Regions from separate parts of the Ensifer sp. Root954 genome, predicted to be linked through region 1. Evidence: riboswitches for the same ligand, from Rfam matches in the RefSeq annotation. Region 1 holds a riboswitch; each other region holds the start of a gene.
The links. Region 1 has a riboswitch for thiamine pyrophosphate ahead of thiB (thiamine ABC transporter substrate binding subunit). Riboswitches for the same ligand answer to the same signal wherever they lie in the genome.
Positions count from the first base shown of each region.

Region 2: it holds a riboswitch for thiamine pyrophosphate, as region 1 does, so the genes downstream of both, thiO (glycine oxidase ThiO) here and thiB (thiamine ABC transporter substrate binding subunit) in region 1, are expected to answer to the same signal.
Region 3: it holds a riboswitch for thiamine pyrophosphate, as region 1 does, so the genes downstream of both, thiD (bifunctional hydroxymethylpyrimidine kinase/phosphomethylpyrimidine kinase) here and thiB (thiamine ABC transporter substrate binding subunit) in region 1, are expected to answer to the same signal.
Region 4: it holds a riboswitch for thiamine pyrophosphate, as region 1 does, so the genes downstream of both, thiC (phosphomethylpyrimidine synthase ThiC) here and thiB (thiamine ABC transporter substrate binding subunit) in region 1, are expected to answer to the same signal.

Region 1 is NZ_LMJM01000022.1:198,941-202,270, forward strand. Features, by position in the region: gene thiP (thiamine/thiamine pyrophosphate ABC transporter permease ThiP) at 1-619, opposite strand, end outside; gene thiB (thiamine ABC transporter substrate binding subunit) at 627-1,655, opposite strand; TPP riboswitch at 1,707-1,825, opposite strand; gene ASE71_RS12945 (GNAT family N-acetyltransferase) at 1,961-2,446, shown strand; gene ASE71_RS12950 (thiamine diphosphokinase) at 2,531-3,181, shown strand; gene ASE71_RS12955 (ABC-F family ATP-binding cassette domain-containing protein) at 3,185-3,330, shown strand, end outside.
Region 2 is NZ_LMJM01000001.1:253,193-256,522, reverse strand. Features, by position in the region: gene ASE71_RS01070 (thiazole synthase) at 1-605, opposite strand, end outside; gene thiS (sulfur carrier protein ThiS) at 609-806, opposite strand; gene thiO (glycine oxidase ThiO) at 803-1,774, opposite strand; TPP riboswitch at 1,936-2,056, opposite strand; gene bioB (biotin synthase BioB) at 2,482-3,330, shown strand, end outside.
Region 3 is NZ_LMJM01000045.1:112,756-116,085, reverse strand. Features, by position in the region: gene ASE71_RS25695 (glycosyltransferase family 4 protein) at 1-797, shown strand, start outside; gene thiD (bifunctional hydroxymethylpyrimidine kinase/phosphomethylpyrimidine kinase) at 864-1,700, opposite strand; TPP riboswitch at 1,818-1,921, opposite strand; gene rfbC (dTDP-4-dehydrorhamnose 3,5-epimerase) at 2,156-2,719, shown strand; gene rfbB (dTDP-glucose 4,6-dehydratase) at 2,755-3,330, shown strand, end outside.
Region 4 is NZ_LMJM01000001.1:107,025-110,354, forward strand. Features, by position in the region: gene ASE71_RS00435 (ATP-binding protein) at 1-197, shown strand, start outside; gene ASE71_RS00440 (sigma-54-dependent transcriptional regulator) at 201-1,565, shown strand; TPP riboswitch at 1,663-1,791, shown strand; gene thiC (phosphomethylpyrimidine synthase ThiC) at 1,882-3,330, shown strand, end outside.

The sequences.
Region 1 (3,330 bases):
TGGCGCAGAGCATGAAGACGAGGCCGGCGGCACCCGGCAGGAGGCCGCGCAGGACGGGCCATTCGATGAAGCGAAAGAGTGCCCGTGACGGCATGCCGAGATTGGCGGCGCTGCGCCAGTATTCGGCGGGGATGCGCTCGAGCCCGGCCAGGAACAGGCGCGCCGCAAGCGGCATGTTGAAGAAGACGTGGGCAAGCAGGATGCCGAACAGGCCGTAAATGCTGACGGGCTGCGCGAGGCCGAGCCAGCGCAGGCCGGAATTGAGGAAACCCTGCCGCCCCCAGATCTCGATCAGCCCGAGTGCGCCAACCAGAACCGGCAGTCCGAGTGGCAGCGCCATCAAGCGCAGCAGCCAGATGCGGCCGGGGAACTGCGGCCGTCGCGCCAGCGCCCGGGCGACGGGGATGGCAAAGAGCACCGACAGCAACGTCGAGAGGGTCGCCTGCAGCAGCGTGAAGCGGGTGACGCGCCAGATGTAGGCGTCGAACAGCGCATCGTCGCTCGCGCCGCCCGTCTGGCTCAGCAAGGCGACGATCGCAAGACCGACGAAAAGTACGAAGACGCCGAGGCAGGCTGCCCCGGCGACCACTGTCATGCGATTTTCGCGCAGTGCGAACAATCCGGCCTCAGTTCTTGCTCATGGCGGCAAGCCATTCATCGATCCAGGCCTTGCGGTTCTTGGCGACTTCCTCCGAGGGCAGGAGGAAGGTGTTTTCCGGCTTGACCAGCTTGTCGAAGGCGTCCGGCAGCGGCTCCTTGGTCGCTGCGACCGGCATCATCCAGTTCGTCGTCGGGATGATCGACTGGAAGTCCGGACCGGTCATGAAGGCGAGGAACTGCTTTGCCAGTTCCGGCTCCTTGGCGTTCTTGGTCATGCCGGCGACTTCGATCTGGATGTAGTGCCCTTCGGAGAAGGCAGCGGCCTGGTAGCGCTCGGTGTTTTCCGCGACCATGTGGTAGGCCGGCGACGTGGTGTAGGACAGCACCATCGGCGCCTCGCCCTTTGTGAAGAGGCCATAGGCTTCCGACCAGCCGGGGGTGACGGTCAGAACGCGGTCCTTCAGCTTCGTCCAGGCGGCACCCGCCTCATCGCCATAGACGGCCTTGACCCAGAGCAGGAGGCCGAGGCCCGGCGTCGATGTACGCGGATCCTCGATGACGATCTTCTGCGACGGGTCGCCTTCTACCAGCTCCTTCAGGCTCTTCGGCGGCGTCTTCAGCGTCTCGGTGTCGTAGACGACGGCGAAGTGGCCGTAGTCATAGGGCAGGAACGTGTCGTCGGAGAAGTTGCCGGGAACGGTGACGCCGGTTGCCTCGACGCCGTGCGGCGCGAAGAAGCCCGTTGCCTTGGCTTCCGCAACGAGGTTGGTGTCGAGACCAAGCACGATGTCGGCCTTGGAGGCCTCGCCTTCGAGCTTCAGGCGGGTGAGCAGCTCGACGCCGTCGGCCACGCCGACATAGTTGACCTTGCATTCGCAGGTCTTCTCGAAGGCTTCTGCGACCTTGGCGCCCGGGCCCCATTCGGTGATGAAGCTCTCATAGGTGTACACCGTCAGCGTCTTGTCGGCGGCGGTCGCGGCGCCGGAGAAAACAAGGCTCGCGGCCGTCGCAAGGGCTAGCCGGCTAAAGAATTTAAGTTGCGATGAATTGCACATGGCGAGGACCTCTCTCCCAAAGTTCGTTGTTGCATGGGAAAAGGGCGTATCGATCCGATCGCGTCTAATCCCTCCGCCGGTATGAGCCGGATCAGGTTCCGCGGGTTGGCGTTTTGACGCCTCTCAGCCTCCGGCCGCAATGCGGTCGGGAGGCACCCCGTTAGAGCGGCAAGAGATTTACCGCTGCCTCGGTCCCATGGCAAGCGATGTTTACGGCGAAGCTAGGGGACGCCTGGCCAGCACAATGGCGCGTGTTTGCGTATGCCGCCAACTGCGCTACACAACGGCAGCGAGGAGGAAATGTCATGCCCGATATGCTTGTTCGACTTTATGCCCTGCCGGCTGAACCTCAGTCGAAGCTTGGCCTTGGCGTCAGCATTCGCCGCGCCATGGCGCCGGAGCGCCGCCTGGTTGTTTCCTGGATCGAAAGGACTTTCGGTGCCGGATGGGCGGGCGAGGCGGAAGCCGCCTTTTCCTCCACCCCGACGCGCATGCACGTCGCTGTCCATGACGAAAAGATCGTCGGCTTTTCCTGCCACGACGTAACGGCACTCGGCTTCTTCGGTCCGACCGGCGTCGACGAAAGCATGCGCGGGCAGGGGATCGGTGAGGCACTGTTGCTTGCAAGCCTCACGGCGATGCGCGAGGCCGGCTATGGCTACGCGATTATCGGCGGCGTCGGGCCGGCGAAGTTCTACGAGCGGGTGGCCGGCGCCGTCGAAATTCCGGATTCGACCCCCGGCATTTATGCCGGCATGCTTTTCCCCGATCCGGTGCCCGAGGGGCATTGATGGTCTGACCAAAATATCGAGAACCGCTCGTTCGACGGTTTTCTTCGTTTTCCTTCGGCGGTCCTTTGCGCTATGGGCTTTGCCATGGCTCGATCGACCTTCACCATTCTGCTTGGCGGCGCCCTTTCGCTGACCGACCGGCTGGCTCACCAGCTGACCGCAAGTCGCTTCATTGCGGCTGACGGCGGCATGCGCCATGCCCGATTGCTCGGCATCGTGCCGGATGTCTGGGTCGGTGATTTCGACTCGACCGAGGAAGCCCTTCTTGCGGACTACACCTCCGTCCCGCGCGAGCCCTATCCGGCGGCAAAGGCCGCGACGGACGGGGAGATCGCGGTCGAGGCGGCGTTGTCGCGTGGAGCCGATCGCCTGATTTTCGCCGGCGCCCTCGGCGGTACCCGCAGCGATCACGCCTTCATGCACCTGCTGCATGCCGTCGCCCTTGCCGAGCGTGGCCTTTCCGTGTTGATGACCTCGGGCGAGGAAGAGGCCTATCCGCTGCTGGCCGGCTCGCTCGACCTCGACCTACCCAAGGGCTGCCTCTTCTCGGTGCTCGGGTTGACCGAGCTTACCGGTCTTTCGATCGTCAATGCGCGCTATCCGCTCGACGATTTCACCTTGCCGTTCGGCTCGTCCCGAACCGTTTCCAACGTTGCGGAGGGTCCCCTTCGCTTCACTCTCCAGAGCGGTCGCGCCATTGTGCTCGCCCGCCCCTATGATCTTTCCGGAGCCTGAGCCTTGGCGCCTCCCATTCTGAAACTCGACGACATCTTCCTCACCTTCGGCGGCGCGCCGCTGCTAGCCGGCGCCAATTTTCAAGTCGAACCGGGTGACCGCATCTGTCTGGTCGGCCGCAACGGCTCGGGCAAGTCGACGCTGATGAA
Region 2 (3,330 bases), on a different contig from region 1:
GCGTCGTAGCCGAACTCCATCACCGTCGTTGCGTGCGAGGGCCGGCCGATGCCGGCATCGACGATCAGCGGCACATCGGGAAAGTTGGCCCGCACTGCCCTGAGCGCCTGGATGTTCTGCGGCCCCATGGCGCTGCCGATCGGCGCGCACCAGGGCATCAGCACCTTGCAGCCGGCTTCCACGAGCCGTTCGGCAACCACGAGATCATCCGTGGTGTAGGGAAAGACTTCGAACCCTTCGGCCGAGAGGATGCGCGCCGCCTCGACCAGGCCGAAGACATCGGGCTGCAGCGTATCGTGGTGGCCGATCACTTCGAGTTTCAGCCAGTTGGTGCCGAAGACCTCGCGCGCCATCTTGGCCGTCAGCACCGCCTCTGACACCGAGTGGCAGCCGGCGGTGTTCGGCAGCACGTGCACGCCGAGCGCCCGGATCAGTTCGAAGAAGGCGCCGCCCTGGCGGCCTCCGGCGGTTTCGCGCCGGAGCGAGACCGTGACGATCTCAGTGCCTGACGATCGCACCGCATCTTCCAGAACGGCGGGGGAGGGGTAGCGGGCGGTGCCGAGCAGCAACCGTGAGCGCAGGTCCTGTCCATAAAGCGTCAGCATGTCTCAGCCTCCTTTCATCGGCGAGAGAATTTCGATCCGGTCCCGGTCGCTGAGCGCATGACCCGAACGGTCGGCCCGGTGCACCAGTTCGCCGTTGACGGCGGTGGCGAGCCAGTCGCCTTCGAAATCAAGGGCGGCCAGAAGCTCGGTGAGGGTGGTGACGGCGAGGTCGTGATCCTCGCCATTGACGGTCAGTCTCATGCGGCATCTCCCTTCAGGTCCTGCGCAAGCGCGAGGTCGGCTGCTTCCGCCGCCAGGGCCGGCGAAAGCAGGAAGCCATGGCGGTAAAGTCCGTTGATCGTGATGGTCTGCCCGGTGCGCAGGGCGCGCGGCAGGTTGTTGGCGAAGGCGGGGCGGACGCCGGCGCCGGTTTCGACGAGGCGCGCTTCGCCGAAGGCCGGATGCAGCGCATAGGCGGCGTTCAGCAGTTCCATGAGGGAGCGGGCGGTGATCGGTCCGCCGTCATCCGTCTCGATCATCGTAGCCCCGCACATGAAGAGGCCGCCGCCGCGCGGCACGATGTAGAGCGGGATGCGGGGATGAATGAGCCTGACCGGCCGCGACAGTTCCACGTCGCTTGTCTGCAGGTAGAGCATTTCACCGCGCACGCCCCGCAGGCCCCGCGTTTCGCCGATGCGTGCCGCGCCGGCGCAGTCGGCGACGAGATCGTGGTGGCCATCGTCGCTCGTCTCATCGAGGAAGGTGACGCCGTGATCGACAAGCTTCTGCCGCAACCGGCTCAGCGCCCGGCGCGGGTCGAGATGCGCCTCACCGGGAAAAAACAGCGCCTCGCGGAAACGTCCGGCAAGCGCCGGTTCCAGCCGTTCGATCGCGGCGGCGTCGAGCCATTCGAAGCCGGAGGTGCGTGAGGCAAAGCGCTTGAGTTCGCCCGCATCCCGTGGCGGGGCGACGACAAGCGTGCCGTTTCGGGAAACCTCGCCTGGCAGGGCGTCGTCCCACCAGTCGATGGCGCCGATGCCCTTCGTCAGCACCACCTCTTCGGCGCTTTCGCGTTCGCACCAGGGTGCCAGCATGCCGCCGGCAAACCAGGAGGCCGCGCCGGCAAAGCCTGGTTTTTGCTCGACAACCGTCACCGCGACACCGCGGGCGCTAAGTTCATGCGCCAGACAGAGCCCTGCGACGCCGGCACCTTTGACGAGGATCCGCATGGCTCAGTGTTCCCGCGAGGCGTGGGCGGGCCGTCGTGAGGGAAGCGGGATGGTGTTGGCGGTGTGCATGCCGAGGCTCCGATTGTGGAGACCCAGTTCACGAGCGAAGGAAGGGGAAGGACGCCTTGCCGTTGAATGGTCGCGTGAAGGCGACGTTTGCGGCAGCGATGTCTGCACCGTCCCTACGCCAGTATGAACTGGATCAGGTTCAACGGGTCACTGCGCCGCGCAAACCGCATAGCAGAATCTCAGCCCCTTGGCGGGACACCCCTGGTGAATGCAACAAGCTGACCGTTCGGGGCGGTTTTTGTCAAGAGCCAGCATTCGTGTGCTATGTGATCTCATCTGCCGAAAAAATTATCTATAATTTTGCGACGAGAAAGCGGAAGCGTTGGCGGCGTGATGAAAGGAGGTGGGGCAACCGGGTGGAGCGGGTCGAAAAACACCGGAGAAGCCCAGCCGCGTCCTTGTTTCTCGGGTGCGGTACGCCCGATTTCGGAAATGGGAGCTGCGACCGATTGATTGGTGATTGGTGCCCCGTCTCGGCGGTTTCCAGATTCGTTCACGGTCAAAAATGCAACCATAAGGGTATGCGATAACAGAAACTCTCCATTTGGGTGCTTGCGAACTTCGCTGGTCGATAAAATTATAGATAATATCAGATTCTATCTATTTCGCATTTGCAATGACCTGGAGGACGAGCCGAAATGCTGGACGGAACCCTATCAACTGGCGCTAATTTTACCCCGGGCGACGCGGGCGAATCCCGCTGGACCCAAGCGGAAGCTGAAAAAATCTATAATTTGCCGTTCAACGATTTGCTCTACCGCGCACACACGGTCCATCGTGCGCAGTTCGATCCCAACGCCATCCAGATGAGCCGGCTGCTCTCGATCAAGACCGGAGGCTGCGCCGAGGATTGCGGCTATTGCAGCCAGTCCGCCCACTATCCGACCGGGCTCAAGGCATCGAAGCTGATGGAGGTCGAGCGTGTGCTTGCCGAGGCGCGACAGGCGCGCGACGGCGGTGCGACGCGCTATTGCATGGGGGCCGCCTGGCGCAGCCCGAAGGACCGCGACATGGACGCGATCGTCGCCATGATCGGCGGTGTGCGGGCGCTTGGCATGGAAACCTGCATGACGCTCGGGATGCTGACGCCGGACCAGTCCGCACGGCTCGCCGAGGCCGGGCTCGACTACTACAACCACAATGTCGATACCTCCGAACGCTTCTACGGAGAGATTATCACCACCCGCAGCTTTGCCGACCGGCTGGAGACGCTCGCGAATGTCCGCGACGCCGGCATCAAGGTCTGCGCCGGTGGCATTCTCGGCATGGGCGAAACCGCCGACGATCGGATCTCCATGCTGGTGACGCTCGCCAATCTGCCGGTGCCGCCCGAAAGCGTGCCGATCAACATGCTGATCCCGATCCCGGGCTCGAAGCTGGCCGATGCAGCGCCCGTCGATCCGATCGATTTCGTCCGCACCATCGCACTTGCCCGCATCCTGATGCCGCTATCGCATGTCCGGCTTTCGGCCGGCCGGACCGACATG
Region 3 (3,330 bases), on a different contig from region 1:
CTGAAATCCCGGTGTCGCGGTTCGTTCGCCGCGAACAGTTCGTGCGCGGCATGCTCAATCTCGCCGATGCCTTCATCGCGCCGAGTGCCTTTCTCGCCAACCGCTATGTCGAATGGGGTCTTGAAGCCGCAAAGATCTTCGTCATCGAGAACGGCATCGTCATGGGCGACAAGGCGCCGGCCCGCGAATTGCCGTCGCCGACGGCCCGGCGCAACCGTTTTGCCTATTTCGGGCAGATGACACCGTTCAAGGGCGTTCATGTGTTGATCGACGCGGTATCGCGCGTGCCCGGCGACATCTGGGGCGACGATTCCTCACTGATGATCTTCGGCGGCAACCTCGAGCGTCAGCCGAAGGACTATCAGGAGAAGGTGGCTAAACTGATCGAGGACGCCGGTCACCGCGTCCGCTTCTACGGCGCCTACCAGAACCAGGACATGCCGCGGCTGATGCGCTCGGTCGACTGGGTGGTAATGCCCTCGGTCTGGTGGGAAAATTCGCCCGTCGTCATCCAGGAGGCGTTGCATCACGGTCGGCCGATCCTGTGTTCAGACATCGGCGGCATGGCCGAAAAGGTTCGCGACCGGCTGGATGGCTATCACTTCCGCGCCGGCAGCGCACAAGACCTTGCAGACCGCCTTATAGACGTGCTGAGCACGCCGCGATCATGGGACAATCTGCGGGCAACGCTCCGGCGACCGACGAGCCATGTCGACTGCGCGCGCGAGCATGTGGCGCTCTATCGCAAGATGCTCAAGGGCGAGCAACCGGCTGCGCCGAGCGCGGCAGTGGCCTGAGGTGCAATGAACGCCATGCTACCGCGGAAAGCCATACTGAGTCATTCGTCCGAGGCGGCCGTCTGCTTAGGCCCCTTCCGAAGACGCTGTGCTCTTGCTGCGGCTATCGCCCCACCAATGATGAAAATGATGCACCGGCCCCCGCCCCTGTCCGATGGTCAGACGATCGGCAGCGACCAGCGCATCATGCAAATAGGCCTTGGCAGCGACGACCGCATCCTCGATCGGCCTCCCCTTGGCAAGACCCGCAGCGATTGCAGCCGAGAGGGTGCACCCGGTGCCGTGATCGTTCCTGGTTTCGATCCGCGGCCGCGACAGTTGCAGGACCGTTCCCCCGCTATAGAGGATATCGATCGCAACTCTTCCCTCTGCATGCCCGCCTTTCATCAGCACCGAACGGGCGCCGAGTTTCAGAAGCATCTCGGCCTGGCGCGCGATCTCGGTTTCGGTTTCGGCGATCCCGCGTCCGGTCAACAGCGCCGCCTCGGGCAGGTTCGGCGTCAGAATGAGCGCGAGCCGCAACAACTCCTCCTTGAGCGTCGCGACCGCGTCCGGCTGCATCAAGTGATCGCCCGAGGTCGCCACCATCACCGGGTCGATGACAGCCAGCCGGTCGTAGCGCTTCAGACCAGCCGCGATCACCGCGATCGTCTCGCGCCGCGACACCATTCCGATCTTCACCGCACCGATGGCGAGATCCGAAAACACGGCGTCGATCTGAGCGGCAACCACGGTTTCGGAGATATCCTCAACCGCAGAAACCCCGCGGGTGTTCTGCGCCGTGACCGCGGTGATCACGCTTGCGCCATAAACTCCGAGCGCCGAGAACGTCTTCAGATCCGCCTGGATGCCGGCCCCGCCGCCGGAATCCGAACCTGCGATGGTAACGGCGATCGCGGTCATCGCCCCACCTGCATGAGCCTTGAGCCTTTTTGGATTGAGTCAAAAACAGACACGAGCAAAGCGACCTCCCGGAAATGGACGGAGATCCGATCGGTAAGCGCAAAGACGGCTGGTGAGCAGAAGGGCCCTTGCCGTTCCTACGCCGGTATGATCCGGATCAGGTTCAAGGGTCTGGCTCACCGCCATCTCAGCACCGTTACAGTGCTCCCCTCGGCGGGTGGGATGCTAGGGGAGCGTGGGCGGGGATGTCAATTGGCCGATACCGCGGATAGACGCCGCGCTTTTCGACACAGGCGCTGCGGAGCAAGCCGTCAAGTGACAGGCCACGGAATAATACTTCCACTTCATGAGCCTGCTTATCCGGGATCGGAAATGATCAAGGCGAAAAACAACGTTAGCACGCCACGATCGGCGTATTATTTTGCACATAGGCCGCGGCGACGGAGGAATATACAATGAAGATCGAAGAAACGGCTATTCCCTCCGTTTTCTTGATCAAGCCCAAGCGATTGATCGACGCGCGTGGCTACTTCGCTGAGACCTTTCGGGCTGATTGGTTCGCCGAGGTCGTCGGTACGTACTCTTTCGTTCAGGACAATCAATCGCTGTCACTTGAAGACGGCACTGTGCGCGGACTGCATTTCCAACTGGCGCCGCGAGCACAGGGAAAACTGGTTTCTTGTATCGCCGGCGCCCTTTGGGATGTGGCGGTGGACCTTCGACGCGGATCACAGACCTACGGGAAGTTCGTAGCCGCTGAGCTTTCGGAAGAAAACGGTCACCAGCTCTGGATTCCGCCGGGTTTCGCTCACGGCTTTTGCACCCTGAAACCGTCGACCGTAGTCAGCTACAAAGTGACCGATTACTACAGCCCTGAGCATGATCGTGGGCTTCTCTGGAACGACCCAGAACTCGGGATAAACTGGCCCGTGCCCCCGAGTAACGCCATCCTGTCGGACAAGGACAGGGATCAGCCAAAACTCTCCAATCTACGCGCTACGCTCGGACGAGAAGCTTAGTCTCGATGTTGATCATAAAAGGACTTCGCTGAGTTATGCGTGTACTTGTCACTGGCGGGGCTGGCTTTATTGGTTCAGCGGTTATTCGACACCTCATTATCGACAGGGGATATGACGTGTTGAACGTAGACAAACTGACCTACGCAGGAACCCTTAGCTCCCTAAGGTCCGTCGCAAACAACCCATCATATCGCTTTCTCAGGGCTGACATATGCGATGGGCGGGCTATTGCCGATGCCTTCTCCACATTCAGGCCCGATCGCGTCATGCATCTCGCTGCCGAGAGTCATGTCGACCGCTCAATTACTGGAGCAAGGGATTTCATCGAAACGAACGTTCTTGGAACGTTCAACCTGCTGGAATGCGCAAGGGCATATTGGCAGTCCATGAAGGAGGAGGGCAAGCGCAGGTTTCGCTTTCTTCACGTTTCAACGGATGAAGTGTACGGCTCGCTCGCGGACGCGCAGCTGTTTTCCGAGGAGACGCGGTATGATCCAAGCTCCCCTTATTCGGCTTCGAAGGCCGCTTCCGATCATCTCGCCAAAGCATGGGCACGCACCTATGGCATGCCCATCTTGGTGTCCAACTGCTCAAACAACTACGGTCCCTAT
Region 4 (3,330 bases), on a different contig from region 1:
TCGTTGCCGATAACGGCCCAGGCATTCCCCAGCATATCCGCGAGGATCTGTTCACGCCGTTCAACACCTCGAAGGATGAAGGGCTCGGCCTCGGCCTTGCCATCTCCAAGGAGATCGTCGCCGACTATGGCGGCGATATCACCGTCGAAACCAGCGACAGGGGCACCGTCTTCACGGTTCGCCTGAAGAGGGCCTGAGCGATGCAGCCGACCGTCTATCTCGTCGACGACGACAACCATCTGCGCAAGGCGATGACGCAGACGCTGGAACTCGCCGGCCTCGCCGTTACCCCTTTTGCCAGCGCTGCCGAAGCGTTGAAGACGCTGGATGCGAATTTCGACGGCGTCGTCGTCAGCGATATCCGCATGCCGGGCATCGACGGCCTCGCCTTCTTCCGCCGCATCGAAGCTTTCGACGCGGATCTGCCGGTGATCCTGGTGACCGGCCATGGCGATATCCCGATGGCAGTGCAGGCGCTGCAGGATGGCGTCTACGACTTCATCCCCAAACCCTTTGCCGCCGACCGGCTGGTGCAGAGCGTGCATCGCGCGCTGGAAAAACGCCGGCTCGTGATGGAAAACCGCGCGCTGAAACGGGCCGCCGAGACGGCCGGCGACAACCTGCCGCTGATCGGCCAGACGCCGGTCATGGAACGCTTGCGCCAGACGATCCGGCACATTGCCGATACCGATGTCGACGTGCTCGTCGCCGGCGAGACGGGCAGCGGCAAGGAGGTGGTGGCGACGCTGCTCCACAATTGGAGCCGACGCCGCAACGGCAACTTCGTGGCGCTGAATTGCGGGGCGCTGCCCGAAACGGTGATCGAAAGCGAACTCTTCGGCCACGAACAGGGCGCCTTCACCGGCGCCTTGAAGAAGCGCATCGGCCGGATCGAGCATGCGAGCGGCGGCACGCTGTTCCTCGACGAGATCGAGGCGATGCCACCGGCGACTCAAGTGAAGATGCTGCGCGTTCTGGAAGCGCGCGAAATCACGCCGCTTGGCACCAACCAGGTTCGTCCGGTCGATATCCGCGTCATCGCGGCTGCCAAAATCGATCTTGGCGACCCGGCGCAGCGCGGCGATTTCCGGGAAGACCTCTACTTTAGATTGAATGTCGTAACGCTGTCGATCCCACCGCTGCGCGAACGCCGAGACGATATCCCGCTGCTCTTCTCGCACTTCCTGACCCGGGCGGCCGAGCGCTTCAAGCGCGACGCGCCTGTGGTCACATCGGCCGTGCAGAGACATCTGATGACGCATGCCTGGCCGGGCAATGTGCGCGAGCTCTCGCACTTTGCCGAACGCGTGGCGCTTGGTGTCGAAGGTCCGCTGGGACAGCCGATTGCGCCCGCCGAACAGCCTGGATTTGCGCTCCCGGAACGGCTCGAACGCTACGAGGCGGAGATCCTGAAAGAGGTGTTGCGGGCTCAGCGCGGCGACGTCAAGGCGACGATCGAGGCGCTCGGCATTCCGCGCAAGACATTCTACGACAAGCTCCAGCGCCACGGCATCAACCGTGCCGATTACGCCGAGCGGGCCGCACCGGAAAAGGCCGGCCGCTAGCGTCAAACCCGAATCCGTCACCACACGCAATAGGTGCATATTTGTCGGCAGGCGAATTCACGCTTGACGACCCGGGCCGATCGATGGCTATGATCTAGGCATTCACCAGGGGGGTCCCGCAAGGGGCTGAGATTCTGCTGGATGGCCGGCTTGCCGGCTGTGGCGCAGTGACCCGTTGAACCTGATCCAGTTCATACTGGCGTAGGGACGGTGCAGATATCGAAGCCAGGATTCCGTGCGTCCAGCATCTGGCGGAGCGTCTTTCATCTTTCCGGCATCAGAACTGGGTCTCCAATTGCAAACTTGGAGCCTCGTCATGAATATTGCCACCAAACCCGCAGCCCTCACGGTCACGCAAGGACCGCTTCCCGCCTCCCGCAAGATCCACAAGCCGGGCGTGCTTCATCCGGATATCCGCGTGCCGATGCGCGAGATTGCGCTCCACCCGACGTCGGGCGAGCAACCGGTTACGGTCTATGATTCCTCCGGCGCCTACACCGCCGACGACGCCGAGATCCGCATCGAGGACGGCCTGCCGCGGCTGCGCCGCAACTGGATCGTCGACCGCGGCGATGTGGAAACCTATGAGGGACGCGTGGTCCGCCCCGAGGACAACGGCTTTGTGAGCGGCGACAGGCTGACACCGACCTTCCCGTTCCAGCATGCGCCGCTGAAGGCCACGGGCGGCCGCGCAGTGACCCAGCTTGCCTATGCCCGCGCCGGCATCATCACGCCGGAAATGGAGTTCGTGGCGATCCGCGAAAATCTCGGCCGCGACGCGGCGCGTGCGAAGGTCCGGGACGGCGAAAGCTTCGGCGCCCACATCCCCGATCACGTGACACCCGAATTCGTGCGCCAGGAAATCGCCAGCGGCCGGGCGATCCTGCCTGCCAACATCAACCACCCGGAATCCGAGCCGATGATCATCGGCCGGAACTTTCTGGTGAAGATCAACGCCAATATCGGCAACTCCGCCGTCACCTCGTCGATGGCGGAAGAGGTCGAAAAGATGGTCTGGGCGACGCGCTGGGGCGCCGACACCGTCATGGACCTTTCGACCGGCCGCAACATCCACAACATCCGCGAATGGATCATCCGCAACTCACCGGTTCCGATCGGCACCGTGCCGCTTTACCAGGCGCTGGAAAAGGTCAACGGCATTGCCGAGGACCTCACCTGGGAAGTCTATCGCGACACGCTGATCGAGCAGGCTGAACAGGGCGTCGACTATTTCACCATCCATGCCGGCGTCCGGCTGCACTACATCCCGCTCACCGTCGATCGCGTCACCGGCATCGTTTCGCGCGGCGGCTCGATCATGGCCAAGTGGTGTCTGCATCACCATCGCGAGAGCTTCCTTTACGAGCATTTCGAGGAAATCTGCGACATCTGCCGCGCCTATGACGTCTCCTTCTCGCTCGGCGACGGCCTGCGCCCCGGCTCGATCGCCGATGCCAACGACGCGGCACAATTCGCCGAACTCGAAACGCTCGGCGAACTCACCAAGATCGCCTGGGCCAAGGATTGTCAGGTGATGATCGAAGGCCCCGGCCACGTGCCGATGCACAAGATCAAGGAGAACATGGACAAGCAACTCGCCGTCTGCGGCGAGGCGCCGTTCTACACGCTCGGACCGCTGACGACGGACATTGCGCCCGGCTACGACCACATCACGTCGGGCATCGGCGCGGCGATGATCGGCTGGTTCGGCACCGCCATGCTCTGCTACGTCACGCCGAAGGAGCATCTGGGTCTTCCCGACCGC